DNA from 3 places in the Rossellomorea sp. NS-SX7 genome. Region 1 is predicted to be linked to each of the others. Evidence: predicted binding sites of a transcription regulator. Region 1 holds the regulator's gene; each other region holds the start of a gene.

Region 1 (7,107 bases):
CGACCCGCACGAAAGGCGTAACGATCTGGGCACTGTCTCAACGAGAGACTCGGTGAAATTATAGTACCTGTGAAGATGCAGGTTACCCGCGACAGGACGGAAAGACCCCGTGGAGCTTTACTGTAGCCTGATATTGAATTTTGGTACAGCTTGTACAGGATAGGTAGGAGCCTTGGAAGCCGGAGCGCCAGCTTCGGTGGAGGCGTTGGTGGGATACTACCCTGGCTGTATTGAAATTCTAACCCGCGCCCCTTATCGGGGTGGGAGACAGTGTCAGGTGGGCAGTTTGACTGGGGCGGTCGCCTCCTAAAGAGTAACGGAGGCGCCCAAAGGTTCCCTCAGAATGGTTGGAAATCATTCGCAGAGTGTAAAGGCACAAGGGAGCTTGACTGCGAGACCTACAAGTCGAGCAGGGACGAAAGTCGGGCTTAGTGATCCGGTGGTTCCGCATGGAAGGGCCATCGCTCAACGGATAAAAGCTACCCCGGGGATAACAGGCTTATCTCCCCCAAGAGTCCACATCGACGGGGAGGTTTGGCACCTCGATGTCGGCTCATCGCATCCTGGGGCTGTAGTCGGTCCCAAGGGTTGGGCTGTTCGCCCATTAAAGCGGTACGCGAGCTGGGTTCAGAACGTCGTGAGACAGTTCGGTCCCTATCCGTCGTGGGCGCAGGAAATTTGAGAGGAGCTGTCCTTAGTACGAGAGGACCGGGATGGACGCACCGCTGGTGTACCAGTTGTCTTGCCAAAGGCATCGCTGGGTAGCTATGTGCGGAAGGGATAAGTGCTGAAAGCATCTAAGCATGAAGCCCCCCTCGAGATGAGATTTCCCATCACTTTATGTGAGTAAGATCCCTAGAAGATGACTAGGTAGATAGGTCAGAGGTGGAAGCATGGTGACATGTGGAGCTGACTGATACTAATCGATCGAGGACTTAACCACAAAGAGTCATTTTAAATGAACACAAGCGGCAATACCGGTAATCTTGACATCAATCCTTTATCTAGTTTTGAAGGAACAAACCTTCAATTGAATATTCGTCTGGTGATAATGGCGAAGAGGTCACACCCGTTCCCATGCCGAACACGGAAGTTAAGCTCTTCAGCGCCGATGGTAGTTGGGGGCTCTCCCCCTGTGAGAGTAGGACGTCGCCAGGCAAATAGGAAAAGCAGCTCATAGGAGTTGCTTTTTTGTGTTGATTCAAGTTCGTTAGGTTTTGGATTGTGAGTGGTTTTGAAAAATTAAGTATAGAAATTGAAAAAATATCTGGTTTTTTGAAAAAATATGGCCAGGAATTAAAAAAATAATCATCAGTTTTGAAAAAAGTCTCCTCATTGCCAAAAGACACAACTTCGAATGATTCCTAAATCAATGTATCTTAATCATTTCATTGAAAATCATCAAACTTTTCCCTTTTTAAGCCCTTTAATTTGTCTATTGTTAATAAAAACCCTCGTTCTTGCTGAAAAAGCAAGTCATGTTCTTCTTAATACGTAAGTATTTCATTCAAATCTCAAGAAATTGAATACCAGGTTGGATGCCACATCCGATATACAATCAAAAAGCCTCAAACCCCAAACCCTAACAAACCTGTAAAGACACCCCCTAGTAAACCCTTAATCTTCCGTTAACTTTCCAGCCCAACCAACATACAATACCTTAGGCTGAAGGAAAGGATCTTAAAACAAACTCAGGTAAACTCCTTTTCATACGTTTAAAAGTTTTCCAAAACAGGAAAACTTCTAAGGGTAAGTTCACAATTGCAAAGTTCATTTCCCGATTGTATAATTATAGTCAAATATAGTCAAAGTCAAAATGAGGAGGAGGTTTGATGAGGAACATTTCCGACATCATCGAGAGTTATTTGAAGAATGTTTTGGAACTGAGTGAAAGTGAAATAGTAGAGATAAAACGAAGCGAAATAGCTGATAAGTTTCAATGTGTTCCTTCTCAAATTAATTATGTGATCAATACCCGTTTCACGATTGAAAGAGGGTATGTGGTTGAAAGTAAACGTGGCGGCGGGGGTTATATCCGGATTATGAAGGTGAAAGCCCATGACCAGGTCCATCTTATAGATCAGTTGGTATCGCTTGTGACGAAAGCAATCAGTCAGAATACAGCTGCAGATATTATTTTCAGGTTAGTGGAAGAAGATATCATTTCGGAACGTGAAGCCAAGATTATGCTGAGCGTCATGGATCGTTCAGTGATCATGGTGAACCTGCCTGAAAGAGATGTGCTTCGGGGGAGAATGTTGAAGGCTATGCTGGATAGCCTGAAGTATGAGTAAGGGTTGAGAGGTGAGTTGGATGATTTGTCAAGAGTGTAATGAGAGGCCTGCTACTCTTCATTTCACTAAGGTAGTGAATGGGGAGAAGACAGAAGTGCATTTATGTGAACACTGCGCCCAGGATAAGGGAGATAAGTTTATGTTTGATACTTCGCCTGGATTTTCCGTGAACAACTTATTGGCAGGTCTTCTTAATATATCTCCTGCGTTCAAGCAGGCGAAAACGTCAGAAATTCCTCAGCAGGAAGTGCTGCAGTGTGAAAAATGCAAGATGACGTTTCAGCAGTTCATCAATGTCGGACGGTTTGGATGTTCTCACTGTTATGAGACCTTCAAATCACAACTGGATCCCATTTTGAAACGAGTGCACAGCGGCAATGTCGAGCACCATGGGAAAGTTCCTGAGCGTATGGGCGGAGCCATCCACTTAAAGAAAAGGATCCTTCAATTGAGGACAAATTTGCAAACATCAATCGAAAATGAAGAGTTTGAGCAAGCAGCCGAGATCAGAGATGAAATCCGCTCCCTGGAGAAAGAGGTTAAGAACGAGGGAGGAGATGCTGAATGAGCCTGGAGAAATTTTTGAGTAATGCCGTCAGCTCCTGGATGAATGAAGAAGGTCCGAAATCGGATATTGTACTCAGCTCTCGGGTGCGGCTGGCCCGTAATTTCACCGATTTCCGCTACTCCACCTTATATTCTGCAGAAGAAGCAAAAGAAATCGTCAGCAGGGTAAGGGATAAGGCCCATTTATACCCAAAAGATCTTGGTGAGTTGGAATTTCTGGCTACGAATGAGATTCAACCTCTTCAAAAAAGGGTATTGATGGAGAAACACCTGATCAGTCCTAATTTAGCGGAAAATGAAAAAGACGGTGCAGTGCTTTTATCAAATGAAGAAGATGTAAGCATTATGATAAACGAAGAAGATCATATTCGAATACAGTGTTTATTCCCGGGTCTGCAATTGAACGAAGCGTTGAACCGGGCCAATGAAATTGATGATTGGTTTGAAAGTGAATTCAATTATGCGTTTGACGAGAAACATGGATACTTAACGACATGTCCGACAAATGTTGGAACAGGATTAAGGGCTTCTGTCATGATGCACCTTCCAGGTCTTGTGCTGACCCAGCAGCTGAACCGTATCATTCCCGCCATCAATCAGCTGGGGCTGGTTGTAAGGGGGATTTACGGAGAAGGCAGCGAAGCATTGGGAAACATTTTTCAAATATCGAATCAGATTACATTAGGTAAATCAGAAGATGATATTGTGGAAGATTTATTGAGCGTCGTAAAGCAGATCATCGACAAAGAAGAGTCTGCCAGGGATGCATTGGTCAAGACTTCGAACATACAATTAGAAGACAGAGTGTTCCGCTCACTGGGAGTACTTGAACACAGCCGCATCATCGAATCCAAGGAAGCAGCGAAATGTTTATCGGATGTGAGGCTTGGAATCGATTTAGGATACATCAAAAACATATCCAAGAATATATTGAATGAACTAATGATTTTGACTCAGCCGGGATTTCTTCAGCAATACTCGGGAGGACCGCTTAGACCAAATGAAAGAGATATAAGAAGGTCTTCTTTGATAAGAGAGCGAATTAAATTAGATAAAGACGCATGTGAGGAGGAAGAATAATATGATGTTTGGTCGATTTACAGAAAGAGCACAAAAGGTATTGGCATTGGCACAAGAAGAAGCGATCCGCTTGGCACACAGTAATATTGGTACTGAACATATTTTATTGGGACTTGTCCGTGAAGGTGAAGGGATTGCGGCGAAGGCCTTGACTGCACTGGGGCTCAGCCCGGAGAAGATTCAGAAGGAAGTAGAAGGTCTGATCGGTAAGGGTACCGAGAAATCTCAAACCATTCATTATACACCTAGAGCGAAGAAGGTCATCGAACTGTCGATGGATGAGGCACGTAAGCTGGGCCACTCATATGTAGGTACTGAACATATTTTACTTGGATTGATCCGTGAAGGAGAAGGCGTGGCAGCGAGAGTGCTCGGAAACCTAGGTGTCAGCTTGAATAAGGCGAGACAGCAGGTTCTGCAGCTGCTTGGGAGCAATGATTCCAATAATCATCAAGGCGGAGGCAATGCAAACGCGAATACCCCGACACTTGACAGTCTGGCACGTGATTTGACGGCGATTGCTCGTGAGGGAAGTCTTGATCCCGTGATTGGAAGAAGCAAAGAAATTCAACGTGTGATAGAGGTATTAAGCCGCCGTACGAAAAATAACCCTGTGCTGATCGGGGAACCCGGTGTCGGAAAGACGGCCATTGCCGAAGGATTGGCACAGCAGATCATTGCCAATGAAGTACCGGAAATTCTCCGTGACAAGCGCGTCATGACGCTTGATATGGGTACAGTTGTTGCCGGTACGAAATACCGCGGTGAATTTGAAGACCGTTTAAAGAAAGTGATGGATGAAATCCGTCAGGCAGGGAATATCATCCTGTTTATCGATGAGCTTCATACCTTGATCGGTGCAGGAGGGGCAGAAGGAGCGATTGACGCGTCCAATATCTTAAAGCCGTCCCTTGCACGCGGAGAACTTCAATGTATCGGTGCTACGACACTTGATGAGTACCGTAAGTATATTGAAAAGGATGCAGCGCTCGAGCGCCGTTTCCAGCCTATTCAAGTGAATGAGCCGACTGCTGAAGAGTCCATCCAGATTTTAAAAGGGCTTCGTGACCGTTATGAAGCGCATCACCGTGTATCAATCACGGATGAAGCGATCGATGCCGCAGTCAAGTTATCCGACCGTTATATTTCAGACCGGTTCCTGCCGGATAAAGCGATTGACTTAATCGATGAGGCAGGGTCGAAAGTGCGCCTGCGTTCATATACGACTCCCCCGAATTTAAAAGAGCTGGAATCAAAGCTTGAGGAGATTCGCAAAGAGAAAGATGCAGCTGTTCAGAGTCAGGAATTCGAAAAGGCTGCTTCGTTACGTGATACAGAGCAGAAGCTGCGCGAAGAGTTGGAAGAAACGAAGAACACTTGGAAAGAAAAGCAAGGCCAGGAGAATACAGAAGTAACCGTGGAAGATATTGCGACAGTCGTTTCGAACTGGACCGGAGTACCTGTATCCAAACTTGCCCAAACAGAAACAGACCGACTGTTGAAGCTGGAAGAAATCCTCCATTCACGTGTAATCGGTCAGTCTGAAGCGGTAGTGGCTGTTTCCAAGGCAGTACGGCGTGCCCGTGCAGGCCTGAAAGATCCTAAGCGTCCAATCGGTTCCTTCATCTTCCTGGGGCCGACTGGTGTAGGGAAAACAGAGCTTGCCCGCGCATTGGCTGAATCGATGTTTGGTGATGAGGAAGCGATGATCCGGATCGATATGTCCGAGTACATGGAAAAACACTCCACTTCACGGCTTGTCGGATCACCTCCAGGGTATGTAGGCTATGATGAAGGCGGACAGCTGACGGAAAAAGTACGACGCAAGCCATACTCCGTCATCCTGCTGGATGAGATCGAAAAGGCTCACCCTGACGTCTTCAATATCCTTCTGCAAGTTCTGGAAGATGGACGACTAACAGATTCGAAAGGCAGAACGGTCGACTTCAGGAATACAGTGCTTATCATGACATCGAACGTCGGTGCACAGTCTCTTAAGAGCAATAAATATGTTGGATTCAACATTCAGGATGGAAAACAGGATTACAAAGATATGAAAGGGAAGGTTATGGAAGAGCTTAAGAGAGCATTCCGTCCGGAGTTCCTGAACCGTATCGATGAAATCATCGTATTCCACTCATTAGAAAAAGATCATTTAAAAGAAATCGTGACGCTTATGTCCGATCAGCTTACAAAACGTTTGAAGGAGCAGGATATCCACATCGAATTGTCAGCCTCTGCGAAGGAAAAGATCGCAGATGAAGGATTCGACCCGGAATATGGGGCACGTCCGCTGCGCCGTGCGATTCAAAAGCATGTCGAAGATAAACTGTCAGAAGAGCTTCTGAGAGGGAAAGTCCTGACGGGTCAAAGCATTGTGATCGATGTCGAGGATAAAGAATTTGTAGTGAAGGTAAAAGAAGAAGCTAATTCTGCTACCTGATCATCTATTGAAAAGAGGTACACGTATTTGTATGGCGTGTACCTCTTTTTTATAATTGCTTCGGGTAAAAACTTTGTGTGGTTTTAACAGGTACAAGCTGTTGATTGGAGTCGAAAGCACCCATACATAAACAAGAAGGGCTTTTCATTGAAAGCCTTACATAAAATCGTTACAATCAATCCAACAAGGATTGGTATGAATCAACAATAGATAAAATAGAGTAGAAGAGGAGAAGAAGTAATTTGGCAAAGAAAAAAACGAAATTTGTATGTTCATCGTGTGGATACGAGTCGGCTAAATGGATGGGAAAGTGTCCAGGCTGCGGTGAATGGAACTCCATGGTCGAAGAGGTTGCCATCACAGGCAAACAGCCGAGGGCAGCGTTTATGCATAGTGAGAAAACCGGGCCTTCCAAGGCAGAAAAGTTGTCCTCCATTGAAACCCGGCAGGAACCGCGGGTGTTAACCGATTCCAGGGAACTGAACCGGGTACTTGGCGGCGGGGTTGTTCCCGGATCGCTGGTTTTAATAGGAGGAGATCCGGGTATAGGGAAATCTACTTTGCTTCTTCAGGTATCCTCGCAGCTTGCGAGGCAAAATCAGAAAGTCTTGTATATATCCGGAGAAGAATCGATTAAGCAGACAAAATTAAGATCGGATCGTTTAAATATTAAAGGCGATGAATTATATATCTACGCAGAAACCAATTTAGAGTCCATTCATC
Region 2 (7,107 bases), 770 kb from region 1:
GAAACGTCATGGCATTACTTACAGGTGTTTTGTTCATCAGTATGATATCAACGGCAGTAGTTGCGGAAGATAATCAGAATCTGGAAGGATCATTCAAAGAGCTTTCACGGAATACTGAATGGAAAAAAACAGATCGGATTGAGCTTCAATTCGATGCCTATCATCCTCAAGGAATGACAAAGGTCGGGGATACATACTATATGTCTTCTGTAGAAATCCTTGAAAAACCCGAGAAATATGAGACTCCTGAAAATGGATATGACCGGTCTGCCGGGAAAGGTATCGGCCACTTATTCATTTTCGATGAGCAGGGGAAATTATTGAAAGATATTAAGCTGGGCGAAGCTGATATGTATCACCCGGGCGGAATTGACTTTGATGGGGAAAATATTTGGGTCCCTGTTGCAGAATATCGTCCAGATAGTGAGTCGATTGTCTATAAAGTTGATACAGATACACTTGAAAGCAATGAAGCATTCCGTGTGAATGACCATATCGGCGGCGTCGTTCATGACGATAAAACGGGGAAAAATCTCGGTGTCAGCTGGGGATCCCGTGAATTCTATGAATGGGGAAAACAGGGTAAAGAGTTGAAGAAAGAAAAGAATGACAGCCACTTCATCGATTATCAAGACTGTGAGAATGCAGGCGGAGGGAAAATGATTTGCAGTGGTATTGCCGAATTGAACAATCCGGCATCCGAAACAGGAAAATACGAACTTGGCGGTTTGGCGCTGCTGGATATGAAAGACTTTTCTGTTGAACATGAAGTCCCTCTTGCTGAGTTTTCTTCCCAAGGGCATGTCATCACTCGTAATCCAGTCTTTTTAGAAGAATCTGATGGCAGGCTTCAACTTTTTGCTGTACCTGATGATGATGACGAAGCGTCGCTTGTCATTTATGAGACAGGTATAGATGAGGAATAAACAGGGTCATTCGCTATTGAGGAACCTCACTTAAACTAAAGACAAGTTCACCACATCATCATTCTGAAAAATGATCTCGTAGTTGCTGCGGGGTCATTTTTTTGTAAGGGATTTTCTCGTAACAAGTATTCGTTGTAGTAGACAGTCTAAATAGTCTACAGTATTAATACGAAAAGCAACAATCTATTAGAAAACAGCCTTATGAAAAAACCCCGACGGCATTAACCGTCGGGGCAGTTCTCTCAATAAGAGATTTATTTATTGTTCATTTCGTTGCGCGTGATGATGCGGTCGATCAAACCGTATTCTTTCGCGCGTTCTGCAGTCATGAAGTTGTCGCGGTCCGTATCTTTCGCGATGACTTCAAGAGGCTGGCCAGTGCGCTCGGAAAGGATTTGGTTCAGTTTTTCACGAAGGAATAGGATGCGCTTCGCAGCGATCTCGATTTCCGTCGCTTGACCTTGTGCTCCGCCAAGCGGTTGGTGAATCATCACTTCTGCATTTGGAAGGGCAAGACGTTTGCCTTCTGCACCTGCAGCAAGAAGGAATGCACCCATTGAAGCCGCCATACCGATACAGATAGTTTGGACATCAGGCTTGATGTACTGGATCGTATCATAAATTGCCATACCCGCCGTGATGCTTCCGCCAGGAGAGTTGATGTAAATGGAGATATCCTTCTCAGGGTTTTCAGACTCCAAGAAAAGAAGTTGTGCTACAATAGAGTTTGCCACATTATCATCGATGGCGCTTCCAAGCATGATGACACGGTCTTTCAACAGACGTGAATAGATGTCGTACGCACGCTCGCCGCGGTTTGTTTGTTCGATAACTGTAGGAATTAAGTTCATCCTTCGTTCCTCCTTAAAATACACTTTTTTATTTTTAATTAATACATATTCACTTTGTACTGTAATCATACACTGTTGGTCAATAAAGGTCAAACCTGACGCACCAGTGATTCTTACACTATGTAATCCTTTCTACATCATACCCATCCATTCCTTTTTTAAACAGAGAAAACGTATTGCAATCCTGAAAAAAGTAACTTATAATATACTTTCGTACGATAGTTTTCCAAAATCCTATACATGCCCTCGTGGTGCAACGGATAGCACGTAAGATTCCGGTTCTTAAAATGGGGGTTCGATTCCCTCCGAGGGCGTACGATAAAGCGTCTCAATCCCATATATGGGATTGAGACGCTTTTTTATGTACAGATATCATAGTAAACAAAGATTTTGTTTAAAATAAGCATTTTCATTGAATGGTTAACCCTCTATCATAGTGTATAAGTCTTCAAAATATAGATTCAATCAGGAAGATGTTCTTTTTGAATATAAATATCAATGAGGAGTGGTGTGAAACATGGAGTTTGAGTTTGTCGAAAAATTGACCAATGATCAGATTCAATGCCTGCATCAGTTATTTCAAACGGAATGGTGGACAGCAGGCCGTGAGTTAGACGATATCAAAGTCATGGTAGAAAATTCAGATGTGATCCTGGGAATCTGCCAACCAGATACGAATGAACTTATTGCTTTTGCAAGGGTCCTTACAGACTATACATACAAAGCATTGATCCTTGACGTTGTCGTGAAAAGAGAACATAGAGGTAAACAATTGGGAAAAATATTGTTTGATAGAGTGGTTGAACATCCTTCGTTAAAAGGGGTAAAACATATTGAACTTTATTGTAAACCAGAGATGCTCCCATTTTACCAACGCTGGGGATTTTCTACGGAATTGGGAGAACTGCAATTTATGCGGATGACAAAGGGGTCTTAGTCCCCTGGCAGTATGCAACGCATAATAGGAAGATGTGTTTGAGAATGCAGATAATAAAGACTTCAATATATCTTTCTACTAATCTTGCAGACAACTAAACATCTTTCCTACTCCAGCCTCATAAAATGAAGGGAAAGAAACCGTTACCAAACAATTCCCATTAACGAAACCCCCATTTTCATGTAAAATGAAGGGAGGAGGTAAAAGGTATGAATTTGAACACAGGATTATGGCAAAAACAACAAATCAAGCTTCAAATGACACAGCAGCTTTCTCAAGCCATCACCATCCTCCAATATTCCACGTTGGAACTGAATGCTTTCCTTGAATCGAAAGCGTTGGAGAATCCCCTCATACAATTAGAAGACCCCGTAATGGACAAACCCGATCGAGGAGAGTCTTACCAATATAAACGTAAAGATGCGATAGATTTCACAGAGTTTCTATCAGTCTCGAAGAAAACGCTTGAGGAACATCTTTTTCTTCAGCTAGATTTGAAATCGCTTTCTAATGATGACATGAAAATCATGAAAGACTTGTTTTACAGCTTGGATGAAAATGGATATTTGCGAATCGAGTCTTCAGAATTCCTTTCCCGGAACAATCTGCAAATGTCTCAACTCCAACACTATATAGGCAAGCTGCAGGAATTAGAACCTGCCGGAATTGGAGCGTGCTCACTGCAGGAGTGCATTTCCCTCCAATTAAGACGCAAGGATTCGACGGAATTGGCTCTGACGATCGTGGAGGAGCATTTCGAGGATTTTGCCGCGAAAAAGTGGAAGGGAATCGCGAAAGAATTGAATGTTGGACTGAATGACATCCAGAAGGCAGCCGATCTCATTCAGCAGTGCAATCCGCGTCCGGGCGCCATTTACAGCGATGGACCGTCTCATTATATCGTCCCTGAATTAGTGGTCAAGGTGTTGGACGATAAGGAAGTGAAGGTCTCACTATTTGATGGGACGACGGTGAAAGTGATCTATAATGACGAATATAAGGATTTCCTTGAGCACCATCCCGATAAGGAAGTCGGGAGCTATCTCAAGGGGAAAGAACAGGAATTCCAGTGGCTGCTTCAAAGCTTGCAGCAGCGCAAGCAGACGATTTTAAAAGTAGGCAAATTGATTGTAGAGAAGCAGAGTGCTTTTTTCCTTCAAGGCCCATCCGGCCTGCAGCCGCTTACGTTAAAAGAAGTCGCCGAAGAAGCTGGTGTCCATGAATCGACGATCAGCCGTGCCGTTAAGGGAAAATATATGCAAACCCCTTTTGGCATATTTGAAATGAAGTACTTCTTCAGTGCTGCCATCAAATCGGTTCATTCTGAAGATAGCGGCGCAGCATCCTCCACGACGATCAAGAATGAAATCCAGCGCCTCGTCGACGAAGAAGATAAGAAGAAACCGTTATCGGATCAGAAAATCGTCAATATGTTAATTGACAAAGGATATGATGTTTCACGCAGGACCATTGCCAAATACCGGGATCAGCTCGGGATTTCATCTTCTACGATGAGGAAGCGGTATGAGTAGAGTGGAGTAACCGTGGTTCCCTAGAGGTTAGGGGCGGTTTGTGGACAATGTCAGTGGAATGCGGACGAAAAGTTGAAAATACGGACAATTTTTCTCGAATACCGACAAAAAAGAGAATTTACCAACAATTTCAATCCGGATACCGACAATTTTACAACATCCGACAAATTTCGTCGGTGTGGTCACAAGCCCAAACCATTTCCGCCAGACCGGCATATATAGTATTATCAGTTGTACCTGGTACAAACACCCTGAATTGTACCTGGTACAATGAATCCCATTCGTACCAGGTACAGCCAACTCGAATTGTACCAGGTAAACCAAACTCAAACCGTACCAGGTCCAATGCACCAATCGGTACCAGTACATCAAACCCAAAATGGACCAGGTGCACTAAACCAGATACACCAAACAAACACCAAACTCAATCTACCAATAAACACACCCACAACGGAGGACAACCCAATGAACCCTGTCATCTTCTACACAAGAAACCAATGCCACCTCTGCACCGACGCCAAGATCAACTTGAAACTGGTCCAGGACGATTTGAAATTCGAGATCATTGAAAAGGATATCGAGGAAAGCGATGAGTTGACAGAGCGTTTCGGTTTGATGATCCCGGTGGTGGAATACGAGGGAGAGATCATCCAATACGGGCAAATTGACTATTTTACACTTAGCAAGCGTTTACATGAAAAAACTCGGTAGTTTCTAGTTGAATTACGATTTCCATACTGATAGAATGAACGTTGAAAGCAGGGATGAATTTTTTTTGGAGGTAGTGGGACATAATATGTCTATGTGGGACTTTTTTAGTCCAACAACGTAATTCCGCAATGTGACAGGCAGTGTTTAAAGGCCCTATGCGTGTGGAACTACATTATTGAGACGTAGTCACTCACTTCCATGTAAGGAGCTTTTACCGATGGAATCCATTATTGATATACAAAAGCGATTATTACCAGACCTGCTTGAAGTTATGCAAAAGAGGCACCAGATTCTCCGTTCGATTCAATTCTTACAGCCGGTCGGCCGCAGGAGTCTCGCGCAGAACCTCGGACTGACGGAACGGGTGCTGAGAAGTGAAGTGGAATTCCTGAAGAATCAGGATCTCATCTCTATCAAGACGTCCGGAATGATCATGACCGAAGACGGCATGAAGCTGCTGGACAGAATCGAGGACATGATGAGAGAGATTTCGGGAATCAATGAAATGGAGAAAAAGTTACAGTCTTTACTCAATCTTAATGAAATTGTCATCGTTCCTGGGAATAGTGATGAGTCTCCTTGGGTAAAAGAAGAATTGGGGCGTGCATCAGCTTTAAGTATGAAACAGCGCCTTGAGGGGAATAATATCATCGCTGTGACTGGCGGTTCGACCATGGCGGCTGTAGCAGAAATGCTGACACCCGACTTTTCCGGATCAGATACCTTGTTTGTTCCTGCACGGGGCGGAATCGGGGAAGATGTGAAGAACCAGGCCAACACGATCTGCGCGAAGATGGCAGAGCATACAGGGAAGCGCCACCGCGTTTTGTATGTTCCCGATCAGGTTAGTAAGGAAGTTTACAAGTCCTTTTTAAAGGAACCGATGATCAAAGAGGTCTTAAATTTAATTCAATCAGCTAACATGGTTCTTCATGGTATTGGAGATGCTATTACAATGGCAGAAAGACGGAAGACGTCAACGGCTGATTTTAAAAAGATTACAGCTGGCCGCGCTGTCGGTGAAGCATTCGGCTATTATTTCAATGAGTCGGGTGAAGTGGTACATAAAGTGCCGACGATTGGACTCCAGCTTGAAGACCTGAAAGACATCAAACATGTATTTGCCGTTGCAGGCGGCAGCTCGAAGGCGAAAGCGATTCGGGCATATTTAAAGAGTGCTCCCTCTTCAACGATCTTGATCACCGATGAAGGAGCAGCGAGAGAGCTTTTAAAAGGCTGAAGCCTTTTGAAATATAAAAAATCATCCTTACAATCACTAAAGGAGGAAAAAGTATTATGGCAACTAAAATTGGTATTAACGGATTTGGACGTATCGGACGTAACGTATTCCGTGCAGCACTTACAAACGACAACGTAGAGGTAGTGGCAGTAAACGACTTAACAGATGCAAACATGCTAGCTCACCTTTTACAATATGATACAGTTCACGGAACTCTTCAAGAGAAAGTAACTGTTGACGGTGACACTCTTGTTATCGGCGATAAAAAGGTAAAAGTACTTGCTGAGCGCGACCCTGCTCAACTTGGCTGGGGAGACCTTGGTGTAGAAGTGGTAGTAGAATCTACAGGCCGTTTCACTAAGCGTGCTGACGCTGCGAAACACCTTGAAGCTGGTGCGAAGAAAGTCATCATTTCTGCACCTGCATCTGACGAAGATATCACAATCGTTATGGGTGTTAACGAAGACAAGTACGATGCAGAGAACCACAACGTAATCTCTAACGCATCTTGTACAACAAACTGCTTGGCGCCATTCGCGAAAGTTCTTAACGACAAGTTCGGAATCAAGCGTGGAATGATGACAACAATTCACTCTTACACAAACGATCAGCAAATCCTTGATTTGCCACATAAAGATTACCGTCGTGCTCGTGCGGCAGCTGAAAACATCATCCCTACAACTACGGGTGCTGCAAAAGCTGTATCACTAGTACTTCCTGAACTAAAAGGTAAATTGAACGGTGGAGCAGTACGTGTTCCAACTCCAAACGTTTCTCTAGTTGACCTTGTTGCTGAACTAGACAAGAACGTAACAGCTGAAGAAGTGAACGCGGCATTCAAAGAAGCTGCTGAAGGTGATCTTAAAGGAGTTCTTGCTTACAGCGAAGAGCCTTTAGTATCAACTGACTA
Region 3 (7,107 bases), 1.2 Mb from region 1:
CTGGATAATCTTCTTTAACCTGATCGCGGATCATTACCGCTGTTTGATAGGTTCCTGAAAGTTGAGAAGAGAAGGCGACATAGATACCTTTCTCATCCTTTTCGGCAAGCTCGGTAAATTTCTTCAGGAACGTTTCCGGGGATACTTGAGATGTTTTCGGCATATGCCCTTCACGGATTTTGTCAAATACGGCTTTCGGTTCGATACTGATGAGGTCTTCGTAGTCCTGTCCTTCAATATGTACTTTAAGTGGGAAAAATTCTATGTTGTCCTGATCGAAAAATTCTTTTGGCAGATCGCTTGCACTATCAGCAAATAATTTTACTGTCATTATTCTCATCCTTTTATCTTTACTTATAGCTTTAGTCTAGCTATTTTTCAGTAAAATGACAATCTATTCCTGTGTTAATTTATTCGGTTTATCATATTTCTGCATTGATTAAGAACGACTGTAATCACCGCTGCCCCATTCCGTGCAAGACTTCGCTTACCGCGGGTGACCCGTGTGAGCCTCCTGATCAAGGGGTGAAACTGTCCAGCTCCAGGGCTTAGAAGCACATGTCATAAGCCAAACCGACCAAGAAGGCAAAGAACGCCTTCATGGCCGATTCGTCTTATGCCATACGCTTCTGGGCAAAGCCCCTCCGCTTTTCGGATAGGAGTCTACGTCTTGCACTCCAATCAACCGCTGGATAGTTCTTGATATAATAATTTTGAAAAATATGCAGCTTTAATAAACTTACAAATATTTTGTTACTGTAAGATTATTTTTTTATAAAAATTCATTCAATCAGGTGAACTGCTGCAGGAGTTTAGGTATGATATTTTGTGGAACATATTTAGTAGTACATAACAACAGGAGGTTTGTGCATGAACAGGGATAACGTTCATTTAGAAGCAAAGAAGTTTGTGGTCGTTCTCATCGGGGCGGTTTTGGGTGCGATTGCCATGAACTTTTTCTTGATACCCGCTAATGTCTACGCAAGTGGATTTACCGGAATGGCACAATTATTATCAAGTATCATTAAAGAATTTACTCAGTTTAATGTATCCACCGGTATTTTATTATTCATCTTAAATATACCTGTAACCATAATCGGTTGGTTTAAGGTTGGAAAGTCTTTTACTGTTTACAGCTTTATCTCAGTATTCCTGACTTCTTTCTTCTTAGAAATCATCCCGGTCATTCATTTATCACCGGATATCTTGTTGAATGCGGTCTTTGGCGGTGTCATTGCCGCGGTGGGCGTGGGCCTGACCTTGAAGTGGGGTGCGTCTACCGGTGGGATGGATATCATTGCGATGATCCTTTCCCGGATGAAAGATAGGCCAGTTGGGTCGTATTTCTTTTTAATGAATGCAGTCATCATCATATCGGCAGGTTTCTTATATGGATGGGAAAAAGCATTGTATACACTCGTTACACTATATGCCTCAACCCGTGTCATTGATGCCATCCATACACGACACGAGAAATTGACGGCAATGATCATTACGAAGAAGTCACAAGAGCTTCGCGAAGCGATTCACTCAAAGCTGATGAGAGGAATCACAACGGTTCCTGCTAAAGGGGCTTTTTCAGGAGAGGCAAAAGAGATGATGATCATCGTCATATCACGCTATGAGCTTTATGAACTGGAACATACAATTAAAGAGGTCGACCCCAATGCCTTTACCAATATCGTTCAAACGACAGGCATCTTCGGTTTCTTTAGAAGAGATTAAAAATGTTGATGGAGTAAAAATACTGAAAAAAGGTTGACCTTTCTGATGGAAGGTCAACCTTTTTGCTCGTTTATTGGAGAGTATTCAACTCATCTTGAAGGGCGCGTAATTGGTGTTGTTCCTCTACATTGCAATTTGCATATGCAGAAGATAAGGCATTTTTTGCTTTGCTTACAGATGCTTCGGTATTTCCACCCTGTGCTGCGGCCTGTTTCGCAGAATTGACGGCTTGCCGCGCCTGCCGGAATAAAGGGTTGCTCATGTTAAATCCCTCCTAAAGAGGAGTCTTCCACTTTAGATGACAGCTTGTTTGCCTCTGCCTCGGCATAGGTTAAATGATACGGAATACGTTCATCATGTTTTGCTACAGCAACTTTACCTTGTTGTACAAATCGTTTCGATTTATTTCTACCCACTGCAACCACCCCTTTTACAAGCTTTGAACACGAATGTGTTCTCTTGTAGTATGGCTTAAATCAGAAGTGTTTACAGTAAAAAAAATTCCCACTCCTGCCATTAAAGATTGAAGCGATTTTGCAGGTATCTTCCTATCCCGTCTTCTTCATTTGTCAACGTAATTTCATTTGCGATTTCTTTTACTTTATCTATGGCATTCCCCATTGCAACGCCTGTGCCTGCATATTGAAGCATTTCAAAGTCGTTGTCTTCGTCCCCGAAAGCTATGATGCGCTCCTGGGGTATTTGTAAGGATGAAGCGACTTTCTCTATTCCGACAGCTTTGTTTAACCCTGATTTAACGATTTCGATGACATGCCATGGAGCAGCCCATCTGCGGTGATCGATCACTTCTGCATGGACTTCATCAAGGTGAGCACGGATATCTTTCACATCATCTTCTTCCGCATGAATCAGCATGGAAGTGGGATGCTCTGAGAGGACTTCTCGGATATCACCGGTTGAGATCGATGGGTTACCCATCATGAAGACATCAATGAGCTTTTCATCATGATAGTGAAGGTACACATCATCCTTTACTTCAGCGATGATGTTTCGAAACGGAAAGTCATGGCAGGCTTCAATGATCTGCTTTGACACTTGTAAATCCATAGGGGTGTGATATGTCCCCCAGTTCTCGTCTGTCGGATGATGGACAAAAGCACCATTGAAGTTGACGATTGGCGTACGTAATTGTAACTGCTTATAATAAATTTCACTGGCACGATAAGGACGTCCGGTGGCGATCATTACTTCGTGGCCTTGCTTTCTTGCCTGAGTCAAAGTATGAAGGGTTTTTGAGGAAATCTTCTTTTCGTCTGTCAGTAAAGTACCATCCAAGTCCAGGACTATTAAGTGCTTTTCGTTTGAATTCATATCGTATTTCTCCAATTCTTTGTAGTGTAGTGAAACGGATCAAGTGTGTTAATATGTAGTGAACAGCAAACCATCACTGTAAGAATAGTGTATAAGGGGTCGTGAAAGCTGTCCATATCATGAAATTGAATTTAATGATATTTTTACAAAAGTCGATTTTAAATATTATACATGCTGTAAAAACTAGGATATCATATTACTGTTATCAGCGTACAGGAGGGAGCAAGTTACCATGATCGTAGTCGAGAAATCGAACATAGAAGACATTCCTTATCTTCACCTTGTAAAAGAAGAAGAAAAAAGCCAGGCTTTGCCAATTTGTTTTTTTATACATGGATTCACCAGTGCGAAAGAGCATAATCTTCATTATGCCTATTATTTGGCTGAAAAAGGCTTTCGGGTCGTACTCCCTGATTGTCTCGAACATGGTGAAAGAGCGACTGGAAAATCGGAAGAGGAACTGGGCAGCGTTTTCTGGAAGATTGTATTGAATAGCATTCATGAACTTTCCATCCTGAAAGGGCATTTCGAGAAAAAAGGCCTGCTGATGGAAAATGGAGTAGGAGTAGCAGGTACGTCAATGGGGGGGATTGTCACCCTTGGAGCTTTGACACAATATGATTGGATTTCATCAGCTGTATCACTGATGGGCAACCCTTCTTATGTGAAGTTTGCAAAAGCACAGTTGGCACATCTGAAATCCGCTGGCTATCAGCTGCCATTCAGTGAAGAAGAAGTGAAGGCAATCCTTAACGAGTTATCCCACTACGATTTAAGCTTGCAGCCGGAAAAGCTGAAAGGACGTCCGCTCATGTTCTGGCATGGGAAAAGAGACAAGGTCGTTCCATTTCACCTGACAGAAGAATTTTACAAAAGTATCCTCCCTGCGTATGAAGGGAATGAAGAAAACATCTTATTTGTCGCTGATGATAAAGCAGACCATAAGGTTTCTAGAGATGGTGTCATAAAGCTTGTGGAATGGTTCGAGAAGCATCTTTCGGCTTAACCTTTTGTCTTCAATGGCCTTCTTTGATAAGATAATGACAAGGTGAAATAAGAAAAGGAGAGTGTAACAATGGATCAGGATCTTAAAGATAATTTGATGGGAGCACTTGAACAGGTAGTGGACCCAGAATTAGGAATAGACATCGTGAATTTAGGATTGGTATATGACGTAGAGCTTGACGAAGAAGGTAAAGCGACTGTCACCATGACGCTTACATCTATGGGCTGCCCGCTGGCAGGGACAATCGTCGATCAAGTCAAGGCCGCGTTAAGTGACATCCCTGAAGTAAAAGAAACAGAAGTGGATATCGTATGGAATCCGCCTTGGAGCAAGGACAAGATGTCACGCTACGCAAAAATTGCACTTGGCATCACATGATCAAAAAAACCCCTTTTCAAATTGAAAAGGGGTTTTTTACATGGAATCAAATAAAAATAACAACCAATATACCGACAATCAAGCAATAAAAAGCGAAATATTTCAGGTTCCCATTGGCCATGATGTTCATGAACCATTTTAAAGAGAAGTATGATGCAATCAATGATCCAGCAAATGCCAGTAGATAAGGCATTGTCATCGATGCTGCCGGCGGGGTTTCAATCAAGTCTTTGATACCGAGAAGCATGACTCCGAAACTGACCGGAATATATAGAAGGAAAGAATAGCGTAATGCTGTCTCTGCTTTCATACCTCGTGCCATGGCTGCAACGATTGTGGCACCGGATCGACTGATTCCCGGAATCAATGCGACTGCCTGAGCGAGACCGATGATGAGGGCATCCTTCACGTTAAGGTCCCCATCGTTTTTTCTGCCGCGAAGATTACGGATAAGCCATAAAGCCGTTCCTGTGATAATAAGTGTAATTCCGATCGTTACGACGTAAGAAAGGTTATCTTCAATAAAATCTCCAAATAAGACGCCGATGACCCCGGCTGGAATCGTACCTATGATCAAATACACAATAAAATGGAAATCGCGCTTGTTCTCAGGTGTTTTTTCTTTGAAATAACCTAATCCATTGACAATAAGACGCCAAATATCTTCACGATACACTAATAATACTGCAAATAAGGAAGCTGTATTCACTAATATTTCAAAGGTCAATCCTGGTTCTTCTATACCCAGGAAGTACTGAGCAAGAACGAGATGACCGCTCGATGATATGGGAATAGGTTCAGTGAAACCCTGGAAAATCCCTAAAAATAAGTATTTCAAAATCAGATAAAAATCCATTGCATTTCCTCCAAGCGTAATTTCTCCACATTTTTTTATTTAACACCAAATAGTGACAGACTGTAAAGACTTTTTCCGAATGTTAACCAAACCGTAATCTAATGTTCAAGAAAGATACCTTCTTCTGGCATGCATGAACATCATCATGAAGAAGAAAATAAAAAAGAAGCCATGCTTCAAACAGAGGAGGTATCACAATGGGACAACCAAGACATTTCAGGGGCGGAGAAAAAGCGCCGAACAATGGGATCTATATTGAAATTGGTGAAACCGGAAGCAACGTAAACAATCCTCAAAAGCTTAAAATGAAAGCGGGAGACCGGTTCCCTGAAAATTCAAACCACAATCGTCACTGGACATACATGAGAAAACCTTAATAATGGAGTTTTTTTGGAACAAGGATGACCGTTTAGGAATTCAGGGAATTGGATTAAAAAATTTCTTGATTGATACGGTCATTCCTTGTTCTTTTTCTTTTTCATTATCATGATAAAGAGATATAATGAAGAAAAGGTCAATAAAGGTCAAGGAGAGGTGTTGAGCACATGAATGTTGATTCCATGACACACAGTATTCAAGAAGGACTTGCCGCTGCAGGCCAGATTGCCAAAGACCATAAGCATACCGATATACGGATACTTCACCTATGGAAGGTTTTTATTCAAAACCAGCATGGACTTCTTACATCCATCTATGAAAAAGCTGGGATAAATACGTCTGATCTCCATGATTTTATTCATCAAAAGCTGAAAGGAATTCCCGCGGTTGAAGGTTCTGGAGTACGGTATGGACAATACTTATCCAATGATGTAAACCGCCTGTTTATCGAAGGAGAAAAGCTCCAAAGACAATGGGGGGATGATTTTTTATCAATCGAACACTTAATCCTTGCTTTATTTCAGCAAACTGATCATCCCGTCAGCAAATATATGAAGGAAAAAGGAATCACAAAAGAGCAGCTGACAACGATCATTACTTCCATAAGAGGGGGAAAAAAGGTGAATACGCAAAATCCAGAAGTTACATACGAAGCACTTGAGAAGTATGGGAGGGATCTCGTAGCTGAAGTCAAATCAGGAAAAATCGATCCTGTCATCGGCAGGGACAGTGAAATCCGTCATGTCATCCGCATCCTTTCGAGAAAAACGAAGAATAACCCAGTACTGATCGGTGAACCGGGAGTGGGGAAAACAGCAATCGTGGAGGGGTTGGCGCAGAGGATCGTAAGAAAGGACGTTCCCGAGGGGCTTAAGGATAAAACCATATTTGAACTTGACATGAGTTCACTCGTTGCAGGGGCAAAGTTTCGCGGGGAATTTGAAGAGAGATTAAAAGCTGTCCTGACAGAAGTGAAAAAAAGCGAAGGGAAAATCCTTTTGTTTATCGATGAACTCCATACGATTGTCGGAGCTGGAAAAACAGAAGGTGCTATGGATGCCGGCAACATACTGAAACCAATGCTTGCCAGGGGTGAACTTCACTGTATCGGTGCCACTACGCTGAATGAATACCGAAAATATATAGAAAAAGATCCGGCGTTGGAGCGCCGCTTTCAACAGGTGTTGGTACAGGAGCCGAACGTGGAAGATACCGTATCGATTCTAAGGGGGTTGAAGGAACGATTTGAAATCCACCATGGTGTCAATATCCACGACCGCGCGATTGTCGCTGCGGCTAGGCTGTCAGATCGGTACATTTCAGATCGTTTTCTGCCGGATAAAGCGATTGATCTGATTGATGAGGCATGCGCAATGATCCGTACAGAAATTGATTCAATGCCTTCCGAGCTGGATGAAGTGACCCGTAAAGT

What was found. Region 1 encodes CtsR, which represses protease genes until heat stress. Its sites were predicted from a motif close to ATGGTCAATAAAGGTCAAACA; they were not measured.
Region 2: the regulator CtsR is predicted to act here: its motif matches at 1,853-1,873, upstream of clpP (ATP-dependent Clp endopeptidase proteolytic subunit ClpP).
Region 3: the regulator CtsR is predicted to act here: its motif matches at 5,808-5,828, upstream of clpB (ATP-dependent chaperone ClpB).

Annotation. Positions count from the first base shown of each region.
Region 1 is NZ_CM128249.1:4,119,716-4,126,822, forward strand. Features, by position in the region: rRNA gene ACUXV2_RS20405 (23S ribosomal RNA) at 1-943, shown strand, start outside; rRNA gene rrf (5S ribosomal RNA) at 1,042-1,158, shown strand; gene ACUXV2_RS20415 (CtsR family transcriptional regulator) at 1,833-2,294, shown strand; gene ACUXV2_RS20420 (UvrB/UvrC motif-containing protein) at 2,314-2,862, shown strand; gene ACUXV2_RS20425 (protein arginine kinase) at 2,859-3,941, shown strand; gene clpC (ATP-dependent protease ATP-binding subunit ClpC) at 3,943-6,384, shown strand; gene radA (DNA repair protein RadA) at 6,627-7,107, shown strand, end outside.
Region 2 is NZ_CM128249.1:3,345,282-3,352,388, reverse strand. Features, by position in the region: gene ACUXV2_RS16750 (DUF6454 family protein) at 1-926, shown strand, start outside; gene clpP (ATP-dependent Clp endopeptidase proteolytic subunit ClpP) at 1,181-1,777, opposite strand; tRNA gene ACUXV2_RS16740 (tRNA-Arg) at 2,020-2,091, shown strand; gene ACUXV2_RS16735 (GNAT family N-acetyltransferase) at 2,295-2,714, shown strand; gene rpoN (RNA polymerase factor sigma-54) at 2,924-4,246, shown strand; gene ACUXV2_RS16725 (glutaredoxin family protein) at 4,712-4,957, shown strand; gene ACUXV2_RS16720 (sugar-binding transcriptional regulator) at 5,175-6,197, shown strand; gene gap (type I glyceraldehyde-3-phosphate dehydrogenase) at 6,254-7,107, shown strand, end outside.
Region 3 is NZ_CM128249.1:1,108,154-1,115,260, forward strand. Features, by position in the region: gene ACUXV2_RS05365 (DegV family protein) at 1-331, opposite strand, end outside; gene ACUXV2_RS05370 (YitT family protein) at 871-1,725, shown strand; gene ACUXV2_RS05375 (DUF3813 domain-containing protein) at 1,796-1,987, opposite strand; gene ACUXV2_RS05380 (hypothetical protein) at 1,989-2,141, opposite strand; gene ACUXV2_RS05385 (Cof-type HAD-IIB family hydrolase) at 2,242-3,057, opposite strand; gene ACUXV2_RS05390 (prolyl oligopeptidase family serine peptidase) at 3,290-4,063, shown strand; gene ACUXV2_RS05395 (metal-sulfur cluster assembly factor) at 4,133-4,441, shown strand; gene ACUXV2_RS05400 (undecaprenyl-diphosphate phosphatase) at 4,488-5,297, opposite strand; gene ACUXV2_RS05405 (YjzC family protein) at 5,495-5,674, shown strand; gene clpB (ATP-dependent chaperone ClpB) at 5,843-7,107, shown strand, end outside.